2 regions of the Promicromonospora sp. NPDC023987 genome follow, and region 2 is predicted to be linked to the other one. Evidence: predicted binding sites of a transcription regulator. Region 2 holds the regulator's gene; the other holds the start of a gene.
What was found. The regulator LexA, encoded in region 2, represses DNA repair genes until DNA is damaged. The targets are predictions, from matches to a motif close to TCGAACANNTGTTCGA.

Region 1: the regulator LexA is predicted to act here: its motif matches at 6,232-6,247, upstream of AB0F40_RS25390 (DUF222 domain-containing protein).

What each region holds. Positions count from the first base shown of each region.
Region 1 is NZ_JBEZZF010000094.1:5,643-13,044, reverse strand. It holds gene AB0F40_RS25415 (phosphoenolpyruvate carboxykinase (GTP)) at 1-1,810, shown strand, start outside; gene trpS (tryptophan--tRNA ligase) at 1,933-3,111, opposite strand; gene AB0F40_RS25405 (tRNA (cytidine(34)-2'-O)-methyltransferase) at 3,424-3,930, shown strand; gene AB0F40_RS25400 (DUF4143 domain-containing protein) at 4,101-5,294, shown strand; gene AB0F40_RS25395 (hypothetical protein) at 5,335-6,078, opposite strand; gene AB0F40_RS25390 (DUF222 domain-containing protein) at 6,288-7,402, shown strand, end outside.
Region 2 is NZ_JBEZZF010000002.1:87,842-95,243, reverse strand. It holds gene AB0F40_RS01865 (LacI family DNA-binding transcriptional regulator) at 54-1,076, shown strand; gene AB0F40_RS01860 (SDR family NAD(P)-dependent oxidoreductase) at 1,191-1,970, opposite strand; gene AB0F40_RS01855 (helix-turn-helix transcriptional regulator) at 2,152-3,012, shown strand; gene AB0F40_RS01850 (hypothetical protein) at 3,172-3,429, shown strand; gene AB0F40_RS01845 (DUF5302 domain-containing protein) at 3,622-3,855, opposite strand; gene nrdR (transcriptional regulator NrdR) at 4,005-4,475, opposite strand; gene AB0F40_RS01835 (hypothetical protein) at 4,595-5,041, opposite strand; gene lexA (transcriptional repressor LexA) at 5,292-6,065, shown strand; gene AB0F40_RS01825 (L-lactate dehydrogenase) at 6,149-7,138, opposite strand; gene AB0F40_RS01820 (ATP-dependent DNA helicase) at 7,148-7,402, opposite strand, start outside.

The sequences.
Region 1 (7,402 bases), on a different contig from region 2:
GGAGCCCGCAGGAGAGCACGGCGTGCGCGACTGGGTGGCCGCCGTCGCCGAGCTCACGCAGCCGGACGAGATCGTCTGGTGCGACGGTTCCGCCGACGAGAAGCAGCGCCTCATCGACCAGATGCTGGCAGCGGGCACGCTCGTGGAGCTGAACCAGGAGAAGCGCCCCGGCTCGTACCTGGCCCGCTCCAATCCCGCCGACGTCGCGCGTGTCGAGTCGCGCACCTTCATCTGCTCGGAGGCCGAGGAGGACGCCGGACCCACGAACAACTGGACGGCCCCCGCGGAGATGCGCGCCGAGCTGGAGGGTGTCTTCGAGGGCTCGATGAAGGGCCGCACCATGTATGTGGTGCCGTTCTCGATGGGCCCGGTCGGCGGCCCGATCTCACAGGTCGGCGTCGAGATCACCGACTCGCCGTACGTCGTCGTCTCGATGCACGTCATGACGCGCGTCTCGGACGAGATCCTCGAGCTGATCGACGCCGGGCAGCCGTGGGTCCCCGCCGTGCACTCCGTGGGCGCCCCGCTGGCCGACGGCGAGGCCGACGTCGCCTGGCCCTGCAACGACACCAAGTACATCGTGCACTTCCCCGAGAGCCGCGAGATCTGGTCGTACGGGTCCGGCTACGGCGGTAACGCACTGCTCGGCAAGAAGTGCTTCGCGCTGCGGATCGCGTCGGCGATGGCGCGCGACGAAGGCTGGCTCGCCGAGCACATGCTGCTCATCCGCATCACGTCGCCCGAGCAGCGCCAGTACCACCTGGCCGCCGCCTTCCCGAGCGCGTGCGGCAAGACGAACCTCGCGATGCTGCAGCCCACCATCCCGGGCTGGAAGGTCGAGACCCTCGGCGACGACATCGTGTGGATGCGCCCGGGACCCGACGGCACCCTGCGTGCCATCAACCCGGAGGCGGGCTTCTTCGGCGTAGCGCCGGGCACGGGGATCGACACCAACCCGACGGCCGTGGCCACCTTCGACCACGACACCATCTTCACCAACGTCGCCCTGACGGACGACGGCGACGTCTGGTGGGAGGGCCTGACGCCCGAGGCGCCGGAGCACCTCATCGACTGGCAGGGCAACGACTGGACGCCCGCCGACGCCGACGAGCGCCCCGCCGCCCACCCGAACTCCCGCTTCACGGTCTCGGCGGCCCAGTGCCCCACGATCGCGGACACCTGGGAGGACCCGGCCGGCGTGCCGGTCGACGCCATCGTGTTCGGTGGCCGCCGCGCCACCAACGTGCCGCTCGTGGCGCAGTCGTTCGGCTGGGAGCACGGCGTGTTCATGGGCGCGACGATCTCGTCGGAGCGCACGGCCGCAGCCGAGGGCGCGCTCGGCGAGCTGCGCAGGGACCCCTTCGCGATGCTCCCGTTCTGCGGCTACAACATGGCCGACCACTGGTCGCACTGGCTCGACGTCGGTGCGGGCATCGAGGAGTCGAAGCGCCCGCAGATCTTCCAGGTCAACTGGTTCCGCAAGGGCGACGACGGCAGCTTCCTGTGGCCGGGCTTCGGCGAGAACTCGCGGGTCATCGAGTGGATCGTCGGCCAGGTCGAGGCGGGCCGCGGTCTGCGCACCGACACGTCCGTGCCCTCCCCGGTGGGCAACCTGCCCGCTCCGGGCACGCTGAACCTGGACGGCATCGAGGTGTCCGACGCCGATCTGGCGGCGCTCTTCGATGTCCCCACCGAGCCGTGGCTGGCCGAGGCCGAGCTGACCGAGGAGTTCTTCGCGCGGTTCGGCGACCACACCCCGGCCGCGCTGCGTGCCCAGCTGGACGCTCTCAGGGAGCGCCTGGCCCGCTGACTTCGGGCGGCTGACGGCGCGACGCTCTCGGGTGGCTACCCCGTCGCGCCGTCAGCCGCCCGAACCACGTTCCCCGGCCGGGTTATTGAGGCATCCCGGCCGGGGATCTCTTCTGCCCGCGGTCAGTACCGCATGCCCATCAGGCCGCGGACGTCGTCGAGCGTGCGGTCGGCTATCGCGTTCGCCCGGGCGTTGCCCCTAGCCAGCACCTCGGCGAGGTAGCGCGGTCCCGCGGCGCCTAGCTCCGCGCGTCGGGCCCGCAGGGGACGCAGACCCTCGACCACCGCCTCGGTCACCACCGCCTTCAGGCGCGCGGCGCCCGCCAGGCCCACCTCGTCGGCGAGCGCCTCGGGCGAGGTCCCGGTGAAGTGCGCGCCGATCCGGAGCAGGTTCGCGATCTCGGGCCGCCGCTCCGGTTCGTAGGTGATCGCCCGGTCGGCGTCGGTCTTCGCGCGCCGGAAGAACGCCGCTGTCTCGTCCTCGGTGGCCCGCAGCTCCAGGGCGTTGCCCCGTGACTTGGACATCTTGGCCCCGTCGTTGCCCAGGACGGTCGGGGACGGAGCGATGAGCGCGTCCGGCTCGGGGAAGTACGGCTGGGCGGCCGAGTAGCGCTGGTTGAACCGGCGGGCCACGGTCCGGGTGGCCTCGAGATGCGGCAGCTGGTCCTCGCCGACCGGCACGAGGTTGCCGTGGCAGAACAGGATGTCCGCGGCCTGGTGCACCGGGTAGGTGAACAGCAGGCCGCTCGTTCCGCGGCCGCCGCGCTCTGCCGCAGCGGCCGCCTCGGCCTTGACCGTGGGGTTGCGCTCCAGCTCGGCCACGGTGACCAGCGACAGGAACGGCAGCACGAGCTGGTTCAGCGCGGGTACGGCCGAGTGCGTGAAGACGGTGCTGCGCTCGGGATCCAGGCCGGCCGCGAGATAGTCGAGCAGCACCTCGTGGACGACGGCGGGCAGGTCGCCGGCGTCGTCCCGGTCGGTGATGACCTGGTAGTCGGCGACGACGAGGAACACCTCGACGCCAAGGTTCTGCAGGCGCACGCGGTTGGCCACGGTGCCGAGCAGGTGGCCCAGGTGCAGTGCTCCAGTGGGCCGGTCCCCGGTCAGGACTCGGTACTCCCCCGGGTTCCGGACGATCAGGTCCTCCAGCACGGCGGTGCGTTCGCGCGCCGCCGTGGCGGAGCGGGTGGAGCTGACCGGTTCGCGGGATGTGGCCGACGGCGGTGCGGTCGCCGGCGGGGTGGTCGCCGGCGGGGTGGTCGCCGGCGGGGTGGTCGCCTCGGGTGTAGCGGTGACGGACATGTGGGTCTCCTTGGTCAGGGAGCTGCCCACGAACGGCGTCGGGCACAGAAAAGTCCCGGGCTGCGGTGAGCAGCTCGGGAATTCTGTGCGGATGGGCGCGTCAGGTCACGGCTGCGAGTGCAGCCGCCACCAGTTGAGCCCGTGCGTCATGCGCTCAGAGTATGCGGGCGGTCGGCGTCGGGCAAGGACGGTCGGCGAAGGTCCGCTTCCAGCATGCAGTGCGGCATGGTCCAGCGCCCCGGAGCAGGCCAGATCACATGGTCGAAGCGGACCAAGCATGACCGCCCGGCGTCGGGCGGGGAGAATGGGGCTGTGCCGCAACCGCCTGACGCCTCCGTGCTGCCCGAGTCCCCGCTCGCCCACATCGTCTACTTCGAGCCCCGCATCCCCGGTAACACCGGGTCCGCGATCCGGCTCGCAGCGGTCACCGGGGCCCGGCTGCACCTGGTGGAGCCGCTGGGCTTCGACCTGTCGGAGGCCAAGCTGAAGCGGGCGGGCCTCGACTACCACGACCTCGCCGTCATGGACGTGCACCCGTCGCTCGACACGGCGCTCGACGCCCTGCCGGAAGCGCGGGTCTTCGCGTTCACGACCCGCGCGACCACGCGCTTCACCGACGTCGAGTACCGGCCGGGTGACGTGCTGCTGTTCGGCCCGGAGCCCACCGGGCTGCCGCCGGAAGCGCTCGCCCACCCGCGCGTCACCGACGAGCTGCGGATCCCGATGCTGCCCGGGCGACGGTCGCTCAACCTGACGAACGCGGCGTCGATAGCGGTGTACGAGGTGTGGCGCCAGGCGGGGTTCGCGGAGGGCGCGTGAGGCGCGATCGATCGCAGAAGTGATACTGAGATCCTCGCAGAAGTGATATCGGAATGATCGCAGAAGTGATACTGAGATCCTCGCACGAGTGATAACGTCGCCGGGTGAATGGCTACAGAACGCGGATCGCCGACCAGATCGTGCACGACGCCCTTGCCACGTTCGGCGCCGTGATCATCGAGGGGCCGCGCGCAGCAGGCAAGACCACGACAGGCCTGCAGGTGGCGACCAGCAGCATCCGCCTGGACGCGTCGCCTGAGATCGCCGCTCTGGCCGAGACCTCACCAAGCACGGTCCTCACCGGCAAAACTCCACGACTGATCGACGAATGGCAGCTCGCGCCGACACTATGGAATGCGGTCCGCCACGAGGTCGACCAGCGCACAGTCCCGGGTCAGTTCATCCTGACCGGGTCAGCGACGCCTCCCGATGACATCACCCGCCACAGCGGCGCGGGTCGGTTCCGCCGCGTGACGCTCCGTCCCATGACGCTTGCCGAGAGCGGCGACAGCACAGAAGCCTTCACCCTCGCGGACCTGTTCGACGGCGCGAAGATCGCCGGAGTCGGTGGCCCCACCGTCGAGGAGTACGCCGACCTTCTGGTGCGTGGGGGGTGGCCGGCCCTCGTCGCACAGCCGAACCGTTCGGCACAGGAATATCTCAGTAGCTATCTGGACGACGTCGCCCGCGTCGATCTGCCTCATGCTGATCTCCGAGCGGACCCTCTGCGCATGCGTGCCCTCATCCGCGCGCTGGCCCGCAACGTCTCGACAGAGATATCTGCAACGAAGCTCAGCAAGGAGGCCGAGATCGGAGCATCGAACACGGGCGTCTCCGCGCAGACGGCCCGCAAGTATCTCGACGCCCTCTCCCGTGTCTTCGTCATCGAGGAGCAACCCGCCTGGGCCACACACCTGCGTTCAAAGGTCCGACTACGCACCCAGCCCAAGTGGCATTTCATCGACCCGTCGCTCGCGGCCGCCGCGATGGGAGCAAACCAGCGGATGCTCCTCGACGACCTCAACACGCTGGGGCTGCTGTTCGAGTCGATGTGCATCCGAGACCTGCGTGTCTACGCCCAGCAGCTCGCCGGCTCCGTGTACCACTACCGCGATGAGGTCGGCCTGGAGGTCGACGCGATCGTCGAGCTCAACGATGGCCGCTGGTCTGCATTCGAGGTCAAGATGGGCGGTGCCAAGAACATCGAGCTCGCCGCCCACAACCTCACGAACCTCGCGGCCAAGGTCTCCGAGAAGCGCTCCGGCCAACTAGCCTCCCTCAACATCCTCACCGCCGGAGCCGCCAGCTACACCCGCCCCGACGGCATCAATGTCGTTGCTCTCGGGCACCTCGGCGCAGTCTGACAGTCAGCGGCCAGTGCTACCCCTGCGATCGTGCCGCCACCTACGGCCGGACGACCAGCACCCGACCCGGGGCAAGCTCATACCTCCCGGGCACGACGCCGGGGCTCGCCGCTCCTGCCTGCGCGATCACCGTGACGGGCGGCTCGCCCACCACGCGGTCCGACGTCGGGAACCACGTGCGCCCCGAGCTGACCACGATGAGCATGCCGTCGATGTGCCCGGCCGGGGAGAACGTCTCGGACCCGTCCGGGTAGCGACCGATCCCGGCCGCGGCAAGCTGGTCGGCGGTACCGACGACGTCGGGTACCGCGATGCCTACCTCGCTCACGGACAGCAGGTCGCGGGGGCCGAACGGGACGAGCTGGATGTCGGGCCCGTGCAGGCTCGAGGCCTTCGCAACCGACGCGGACCCGGCACCCAGCGTTGAGGGGAGATCACGGCGCGCGATGATTTCCAGCACCGACCGGTCCGGGCCCGGGAAGTAGAGGGACCGCGCGTTCCAGGCCAGCTGCGATTCGATCTCGGTGCGGTCACCGTCGGCCAGCAGGCCGGGGCCCGCTGCGAGGAAGGCCCGGGCGGCGTCGAACCGCGCGTCGTCGACGAGGAAGGCGTAGTGCTGGTCGCCCACCGCAGCTGCGTCCTCCCGGAACCGGATGACCGACCGTCCGACGGTCACCTCCACCGCCCCGATCTCTTTCCGCACCGGTAGCCCCAGGACGCTCTCGTAGTACGCAGCGGTCTCCGCCGTCGACCGGGTGACCGTGTCGACGCTCATGATCTCCATGCGACTCAGCCAACAACCTCAACGCCAGTTGAGGTCAAGCGGGGATCAGGAGATCCCGTCAGCCACAGTCAGGTCCCACGTCTCGGCCTCACCCGAGTCGCACCTCGCTACGCCGTGAAAAGTTATCCACAGATTCCTGTTTGCCCCTGCGGATCGCACGAACGTTCGAGAGAATGGGGTGAGCGGACAACGGATCGGGGGTGGGACCAGTGGAGCAGTCGACGGATGGCATGGCGGCCGGTGGTCTGCCTCCCGCGGGTTCGATCGAGGACGCGTTGGCGCGGATCGAGGGTGCGCTGGGCGATCTGGCGGGCCTGGTTGGTCCGGAGGCGCTGGACGGGTGGGACGCGCCGAGCATCGGCCGGTTGGTCGAGGCGCACTCCCGAGTCCGTCGGTTGACCGGCCGGTTGGACGGGGTGCGGTACACCCTGTTGCCGCGGATCGAGGCCGAGGGTTCGTGGCGGTCGAGCGGGATGGCCCGCACGTTCACGTCCTGGCTGCGCCTGCGTGAGGGTGTGTCCGCGGCCACGGCGAGCAAGGACATGACGATGGCCCGCCGGCTGGCCACGGCACTGCCGGTGACGCGCGAACGGCTGGTCGCAGGGACCTTGGGGGTGGATCACGCGCGGGTGATGACGGAGGTCGCGCCGACCAGCGAGACCCGCACCGACGCCCTGGCGTGGCTCATCGATACCCGTACGGGTGAGACGACGACGCCGGAGCGGTTCGTGCAGACCGTGCCGGTCGACTTCCCGGACCCGGTGGATGACCCCGATGGTGACCGCACCCGTGAGCAGATCACGCGGGTGCTGGAGGGTGCGGTCGCCGACGGGACGCTGGTGACCGGGGAGGGCCTGGTCCTGCGGGAGGCCGGCTCGTTGAACGCGGACCAGTTCCGGGTCGTGGCACGCCGGTTCGCGACCGTGACCGACCCGGACACCGACGACACCGACGACGACAAGGCCGCGCAGGGCGAGTTCCTGGACCTGGCCAAGACCTTTGGTGGGTATCACGTGGCGGGGTTCCTCACCGACGAGCACGGCCTGCTGGTTCAGACAGCGCTCACCGCGGTGCTGGGTGCGCCCGCTGCGGAGGACACCAGGACGTCCACCCAGCAGCGGGCACAGGGCCTGGCAGACGTGGCGCGGATAGTGCTGGACACCAACCAAGCCGCACCCGGCGCGGCAATACCACCACACCTGAACGTCACGGTGTCCTGGACGGAGCTGGTCACCCAGGTCACCCGCACCCGCGACGGCCTCTGCCTGACCTGCGGACACACACCCACCCGCGGCAACCAGACAGGCAGTGGCGCAGGCGGGGG
Region 2 (7,402 bases):
GTTGTGTTACACCTTTTCGGTAAGGTTCGGCATCGACTCTCCAGGAGGAATCCATGGCCTCGGCCGAGACCCCGCGCACCGCCACACTGACCGACGTCGCCCGCTTGGCCGGGGTCTCGATCGCCACCGCCTCCAAGGCCATCAACGGTCGCGCCCAGGTCCGCGCCGAGACCCGCACCCGGGTGCTGGAGGCCGCCGAGCAGCTCTCGTTCGCCCCGAACGCGGTGGCACGGGGGCTGCTCCAGGGCCGGACCGGCACCGTGGGGCTGCTCACGTCCGACCTGGAGGGCCGCTTCTCGATCCCCGTGCTGATGGGCGCAGAGGACGCCTTCGGCGCCGGTCAGGTGTCGGTGTTCCTGTGCGACGCGCGGGGCGACGCGATCCGGGAGCAGCACCACATCCGCGCGCTGCTGTCGCGCCGCGTCGAAGGGCTGATCGTCGTCGGCTCGCGGACCGACCCCCGGCCGCCCCTGACGGGCGACCTGCCCGTGCCGGTCGTCTACGCGTACGCGCCGTCGGAGAACCCGGCCGACATCTCCATCACCGCCGACAACGTCGAGGCGGGCGGTCTCGCGATCGACCACCTGCTCGCGTGCGGGCGCCGCCGGATCGCACATGTGACAGGTGACGCCTCCTACGCGGCCGCCCAGGACCGGTCGCGGGGCGCGGAGCGCGCGATCAAGGAGGCCGGGCTGGAGCTCGTGGGCGGGCGCACCTTCTTCGGGTCGTGGAGCGAGGGCTGGGGGCGCGGGGTGGCCAGCATGATCCTCGACCAGTACCCGGACGTGGACGGCTTCTTCTGCGGCAGCGACCAGATCGCCAGGGGCGTGCTGGACTCGCTGCGCGAGTCCGGCAAGGACGTTCCTCGCGACATCTCGGTCATCGGGTTCGACAACTGGGCCGTGCTGACGACGAACACCCGGCCGCAGCTCACGAGCGTCGACATGAACCTGGAGCAGGTGGGGCGGATCGCCGCGCGGCGGCTGTTCGAGGCGATCGAGGGCCGGGCCGCCTCCGGTATCGAGGAGCTGCCCTGCCGCATCGTGACGCGGGAGTCGTCGGTCCCTGTGCCCTGACCCGGGACTCGACGGCGTGCCGCTCCCGCCCGCCGCGGGTACGTGGACGCCTACGCCGTCGGGGCAGCTGGGCGGGCTGCCCCGTCTCCGTTCACCAGGTCAGCGGCCTGTCGTTCAGGACCTGTAGCGAGCCGCCAGTTCGGGCGACTGCGCGCTGAAGGCGGCGAGGTCTGCGGTGAACACGTCCTGCAACAGGCCGTCCCGCTCGACACCGGGAGCGGTGACGAGTTCGCCGAGCTCCATTCCACGAAGGCTCGCCGTGACGACGTCGGCCGCGCTCATCCGCGGAACAGCGGAGACGTCCATGCCCTGCCGCTCGTGAAACTCTGTCGCGACGACACCCGGGCACAGCACCTGCACGTTCACGCCGGCCGGGGACAGCTCGGCGTGCAGCGTCTGCGACAGGGCCACCGCGTAGGCCAGGCCTGCGGTGTACACCGCCCGAGGCAGCGGCACCTGTTCCAAGCTCGCCGGACCGCTGAAAGCGATCATGCCGGCGACGTTCACGATCTGACCGGCCCCGCGCTCGACCATGCCCGGTGCGACCGCCCGAGTGAGCAGGGTCGGTGCGGCCACCTTTACCCCGACGAGTTCCGCCGCCTGCTCCTCGGGCAGTTCGACGAACGGCTTGTAGTGCGCCACGCCAGCGTTGTTGACCAGAATCGTCACCGGCTGATCCCTGATCGCGGCGACGACCTTCGCGACGCCCTCCCGCGTGGACAGGTCCGCAGCGACGGTCCGCACAGTCACCTCCGGGAACTCTGTCACCAGCTCATCGAGCCGCGCCTGCCGACGGCCCACCGCGATCAGGTCGGTACCCTGCGACGCCAGACGACGGGCGTACTCCTGACCGATCCCGGACGATGCACCCGTCACGACAGCCAGTCCGCTCATGGTTCGTTCTCCTCTGTCTTGTTCGCCGGCCGCTCACGCGACACGAGATGCGCTCGCCCCGTTCTGGTCGCTGCGCCGTGACCAACGGTGACTCCCGCGGCGTCTTCGTGGGTATACCCGCGCGACAGTGGTCCCCGCAGGACCACCATCGAGGCCGCCTCAGCGGCCTAAAATCGCGAACATGGCCCCCAAGGAGAACTTGCTCGGTGACTACCTTCGGGCGCAACGCGCGCGCGTCCGTCCCGAACAGGTTGGCCTGGCCCCGGGGAACAACCGACGCGTGCCCGGCCTGCGCCGATCTGAGGTATCCCTTCTGGCGGGGATCAGCTCGGACTACTACCTCCGCCTCGAACAAGGCCGCGACCGACGCCCCTCCGCGCAGATCCTCGAAGCCCTCGCCCGGGTGTTCGGCCTCGACGCAACTGGTACCGCGTACCTGCTCTCCCTCAACGAACAGCCCCCTCCGCGCTCACGGCGACGGCCGCCGCCGGAGAAGGTCCCCGAAGGCATCAGCAAGATGCTGGCGATCCTGCATCTACCGGCATTCGTCGAAGGCCGCTATCTCGACGTCCTCGCCGCGAACCCGCTCGCCACGGCACTCTCACCCCGGATCGTCGCGGGCCAGAACCGCCTGCGCGACGTGTTCCTCGATCCCGACGAACAGGCTCTGTATCCCGACTGGGACGACACCACTGCTCGGCTGGTCGCCGGCTTCCGCCGCTCGGTCGGGACAGACACGAACGACATCCGGTTCATCGATCTCGTCGGCGAGCTCTCCCTCGCCAGCGACCACTTCCGCACCCTCTGGGCGCAACACGACGTCCAAGCTCGGCAGAGCTGGCCCATCACCATGAACCATCCCACCGTCGGCACGCTCACCCTCAACCGCGAGAAACTCATCATCAGCGACACTGCCCACGCGCTCGTTCTCGCGATCTACCACCCGGACGTCGGAACCGACAGCGCCGACAAGCTAGCGCTCCTCGCTTCCTATACGGCAGATCCCGCCCTGCGAACCGCTGACGGAAGACACGGTCGATGACTCACGCTGCACGCTCACGCGCACGGCCTCACCGCCGGGACTGCCGCGGGATCACTGACCATCACCGCCGTCGGCACCGTCGCGGCCGCCTGGCTCGCGGAGCTCATCGCGCACCTCGCCGCGCAAGGCCGGTTCCCGGACCGGGCCAAGGTCCGCGCCATGACAGCGACGAGCCGTGGCGCTCTGCTGACCATCGTCGTCCCGCTGCTCGCCCTGGCAGCCGCAGCCCGCGGATGGTGGGAGGTGACCGCCGCGCTGCGCGTCGGTGTCGGCGCACTGATCGTCTCGCTGGTGCTCATCGCCTGGCTCGGCGTCCGCCGCACCAAGCTGACCTGGCCGGCTCGGATACTGGCGCTGGGCGTGCTCGCGGCACTCGCCGTCGGGGTCGTCGCCCTCAAGATCCTCGCCCACGGCTGACTCCTGCGGCACGGCGCACGGGCGCAGCCGATGATGATCACCTCAGTCTCAGGCCACCCTGCGGAGTTGCGCCGTCAGCCCCTGTCAGTGGTCTCGGTGAGGCGGAACAGAGCCTGAGCGTTGCTGGCGGTGAACGCAACAAAGGCCGCCGACCAGGTCAGATACCCGGTCGGCGGCCCTCGTTACCGAGGATCAGCCGGACTTGCGGCGGAACATCTTCTGCACAGGGCCGGTCGTCTCCGAACCGTGCACCGCACCGGTGTTCACGTCGCCGGCGGCGGTCCGGTGCTGAGCCGCGTTCTTGCGGTCCAGCGCTTCCTTGAACCGTGCCTTCGCGTCCTTGCTCGGCGCTGTCGCGGCCTTGGGCTCCTCTACGCCCTCGGCTTCGACCTCTGCCGCCTCGGCATTGGGCTTCTCGTCCGTCACACCGATCACCTCCTCTTGTTCCGGGGGTCCCTCGATCGGGTCCGTCGTCGCCCAGCCTGCACTACGGCACAACGAGGTGCCAACATTTTTGGGCACGGTCCAGCTTCCGGCCACCGATACCCGGCCCCGTGGCGGCTCCGGGCGAGCCCTCAGGCCTGCGCGGCCGCCCGCTCGGCACGTTCCGCGCGCAGCGAGGTGATGGCGCTCTCGAAGTCCTCGAGCGAGTCGAACGACTGGTAGACGCTCGCGAACCGGAGGTAGGCCACCTCGTCGAGCTCGCGCAGCGGGCCAAGGATCGCAAGGCCCACCTCGTACGCGTCGATCTCCGCGCTGCCGTTGCTCCGCAGGGTCTCCTCGACGCGCTGGGCCAGGATCGCGAGGTCGTCGTCGCTCACCGGACGCCCTTGGCACGCCTTGCGCACACCCGCGGCGACCTTGTCGCGGCTGAACGGTTCGGTGGCGCCGGAACGCTTGACCACGGACAGGCTCGCGGTCTCGACGGTGGTGAACCGCCGGTTGCAGTTGGGGCACTGGCGCCGGCGCCGGATCGACAGGCCGTCGTCGGCGGTCCGCGAGTCCACCACGCGCGAGTCAGCATGGCGACAGAACGGGCAGTGCATGCTCACTCCTGCGTGGTCGACCACCGACCGGAGGCCTCCGGTCGCGCCCCGACCGTAAGCGGGCAAACCACCCCCATGCAACATCGCCGCGCCATTTGACGGCGAATTGTGGTCTCTCGTCACTCCTTGGGAAGGAGCAACAGCTCCCCGACCCCCAGAGAGCCCGACGACATCTGGTTCAGCTCCTGGAGCCGCCCGACGGCGTGCCGGACGTCCTCGCCGGGCTCCGCGATCTCCTGGGCGAAGCCCCAGAGCGTCTCCCCCGGCTGCACCGCGTGCACCCGCACCTCCGTCGGCTCGCCCGGTGAGCTGGCGACCGCCGTCGCGCCCCAGGTGATCATCGGCGCGAGCAGGAGCATGGCCAGCAGCACGAGCGTCACCCGGCCGCGCCGGGTGAGCCGCAGACCGGACAGCCCGAGCCGGTCGGCGATCGTGCGTTCCCGGGCCGGCCGGTACGCCGGGACCACGGTCGGCCGAGACACCGGTACATAGGCCCGGCCATACGACGGCGCGTACGCCTGTCCATACGTCGGGGTGTACTGCCGCAGCGGGATCACGTCCCCCATGGCCCCTCCTCGAAGAGTGACTGAGCTCTTGTCGTTCATACAAGCGTTCGTCGAACGCCCGTACCATTGTGTAGCACGGGACACCGTCGATGTCGAGACACGCTCGAACATTCGTTTGAGCCGAGCGAGTTTGTGATCTAGAGTGGGTGACGCACGAGAGAACATTTGTCGGAACGGGAGGGGCACGGGCATGACGGGACGGGACGGGACCAGCGACACGAGAGCCGCCGACACGGCACTAGCTGTCGACATGACACTCCCTGGCGTCGCCACGCTGGACGCGCCGAGCGACAAGGCGGTCGCTGACGTACACACGATCTCTCCGACAGACCGCCTCACCGAACGGCAGCGCCTCGTGCTGGACACGATTCGGCAGTCGTTCGAGACGCGGGGCTACCCGCCGTCGATGCGTGAGATCGGCGAGGCCGTCGGGCTGGCGAGCCCGTCGAGCGTCAAGCACCAGCTCCAGATGCTCGAGAAGAAGGGCTTCCTGCGCCGCGACCCGAACCGGCCGCGCGCGATGGAGCTCGTCGAACCCCTGGCGGACCAGGTCGACAAGCCGACACGCGGCGAGATCCACTGGCCCGAGCCGCGCCGCAGCGGCCAGGTCCACTGGGGTGGTTCGGTGCCCGACGACGCCAGCACCCCGCCGCCGTCGTACGTCCCGCTGGTCGGCCGGATCGCCGCCGGTGGTCCGATCCTGGCCGAGCAGGTCGTCGAGGACGTCTTCCCGCTCCCCCGCCAGCTGGTCGGCGACGGCGAGCTGTTCCTGCTCAAGGTCGCCGGTGACTCGATGGTCGACGCCGCGATCTGCGACGGGGACTGGGTGGTGGTCCGGCGGCAGAACGTTGCCGAGCAGGGCGAGATTGTCGCGGCCATGATCGACGGTGAAGCCACGGTCAAGACGTTCAAGCAGGCGGACGGCCACGTGCTGCTGCTGCCGCAGAACCCTGCCTACGAGCCCATCCCGGGCGACGAGGCGCAGATCCTGGGCCGCGTGGTCGCGGTGCTGCGCAGCCTGTAAGGGTCTCGACAAGCTCGACCAACGGATGGGCTCGACCAACGGGTACGCACCGGTGGTCGAGCCTGTCGAGACCTTCGCTGCTTCTAGAAGCCGAAGCGCCGCTGGACCGCCCGCACACTGTCCGCCGAGGCACGCAGGCCGGCCAGCTCGTCGTCGGACATCGGGACCCGCACCGTGTCGGTGACACCGCGCCGGTCCACGAGCGACGGCACGGAAAGGCAGACGTCGCTGATGCCGTGGTAGTCGTCCAGCAGCGAGGACACCGGCATGACCCGGCGCTCGTCGTTCAGGACCGCCTCGATGATGCGGGTTCCGGCCAGGCCGACGGCGTAGCTGGTCGCCCCCTTGCCCGCGATGATCCGGTACGCGGAGTCGACCACCTCGTGGTGCACCTCCGCACGCACCGCTGCGTCGATCGGTGGCCTGCCGCCCAGCGGAGCCCAGTCCAGCAGCGGGACACCGCCGATCGTGGCGGAGCTCCACAGTGCGATCTCCGAGTCACCGTGCTCCCCCGCGATGTACGCGTGCACGTTCCCGACGGCCACGCCGCAGCGCTCGGCGAGCACGACCCGCAGCCGCGACGAGTCCAGGACGGTGCCGCTGCCGAAGAGCTGCTCACGCGGCAGGCCGGAGATCTTGAGCGCCGCGTAGGTCACGACGTCCACGGGGTTGGTCACCATCAGGTAGGTCGCGTCCGGCGCGACGTCCACCAGCCCGGGCAGGATCTGGTGCATCAGCCCGATGGTCGCCTCGGCGAGGTCGATCCGGGTCTGCCCGGGCTTCTGCTTGGCCCCGGCCGTGACGACGACGACGTCCGCCCCCGCGCAGACGGCCACGTCGTCCGAGCCGACCACCTGCGCCTGGGACGTGAACATCAGGCCGTGCTGCAGGTCGAGCACCTCGGCCTCCACCTTGGCCCGGTTCACGTCGTGCAGGGCGATGGTGCGAGCCGAACCCCGCGTGAGCGCGGCGAAAGCCAGCGTCGAACCGACCGCCCCGGCACCCACCACCGCCAGCTTGGTGGTGCGTGACCCGGACGGCTGCGCGGCCTGGACGTCCGAAGGGACTGACATGTCTCCAGGCTATGTGTCGAGCCGCGCCAGCGCGGCGCGGACCAGCGCGGAGTCCGTGGTGGGCCAGAACCCGGGCATCGAGCGCGTGAGGAACGAGGCGTACCGCGCGGTCGCGAGACGCGGGTCCAGGACCGCGACGACTCCCCGGTCGTCCATGCTCCGCACGAGGCGCCCGGCACCCTGCGCGAGCAGCAGCGCGGCGTGCTGCGCGGACACCGCCATGAACCCGTTGCCACCCGCCTGCTCGACGGCCCTGGCCCGCGC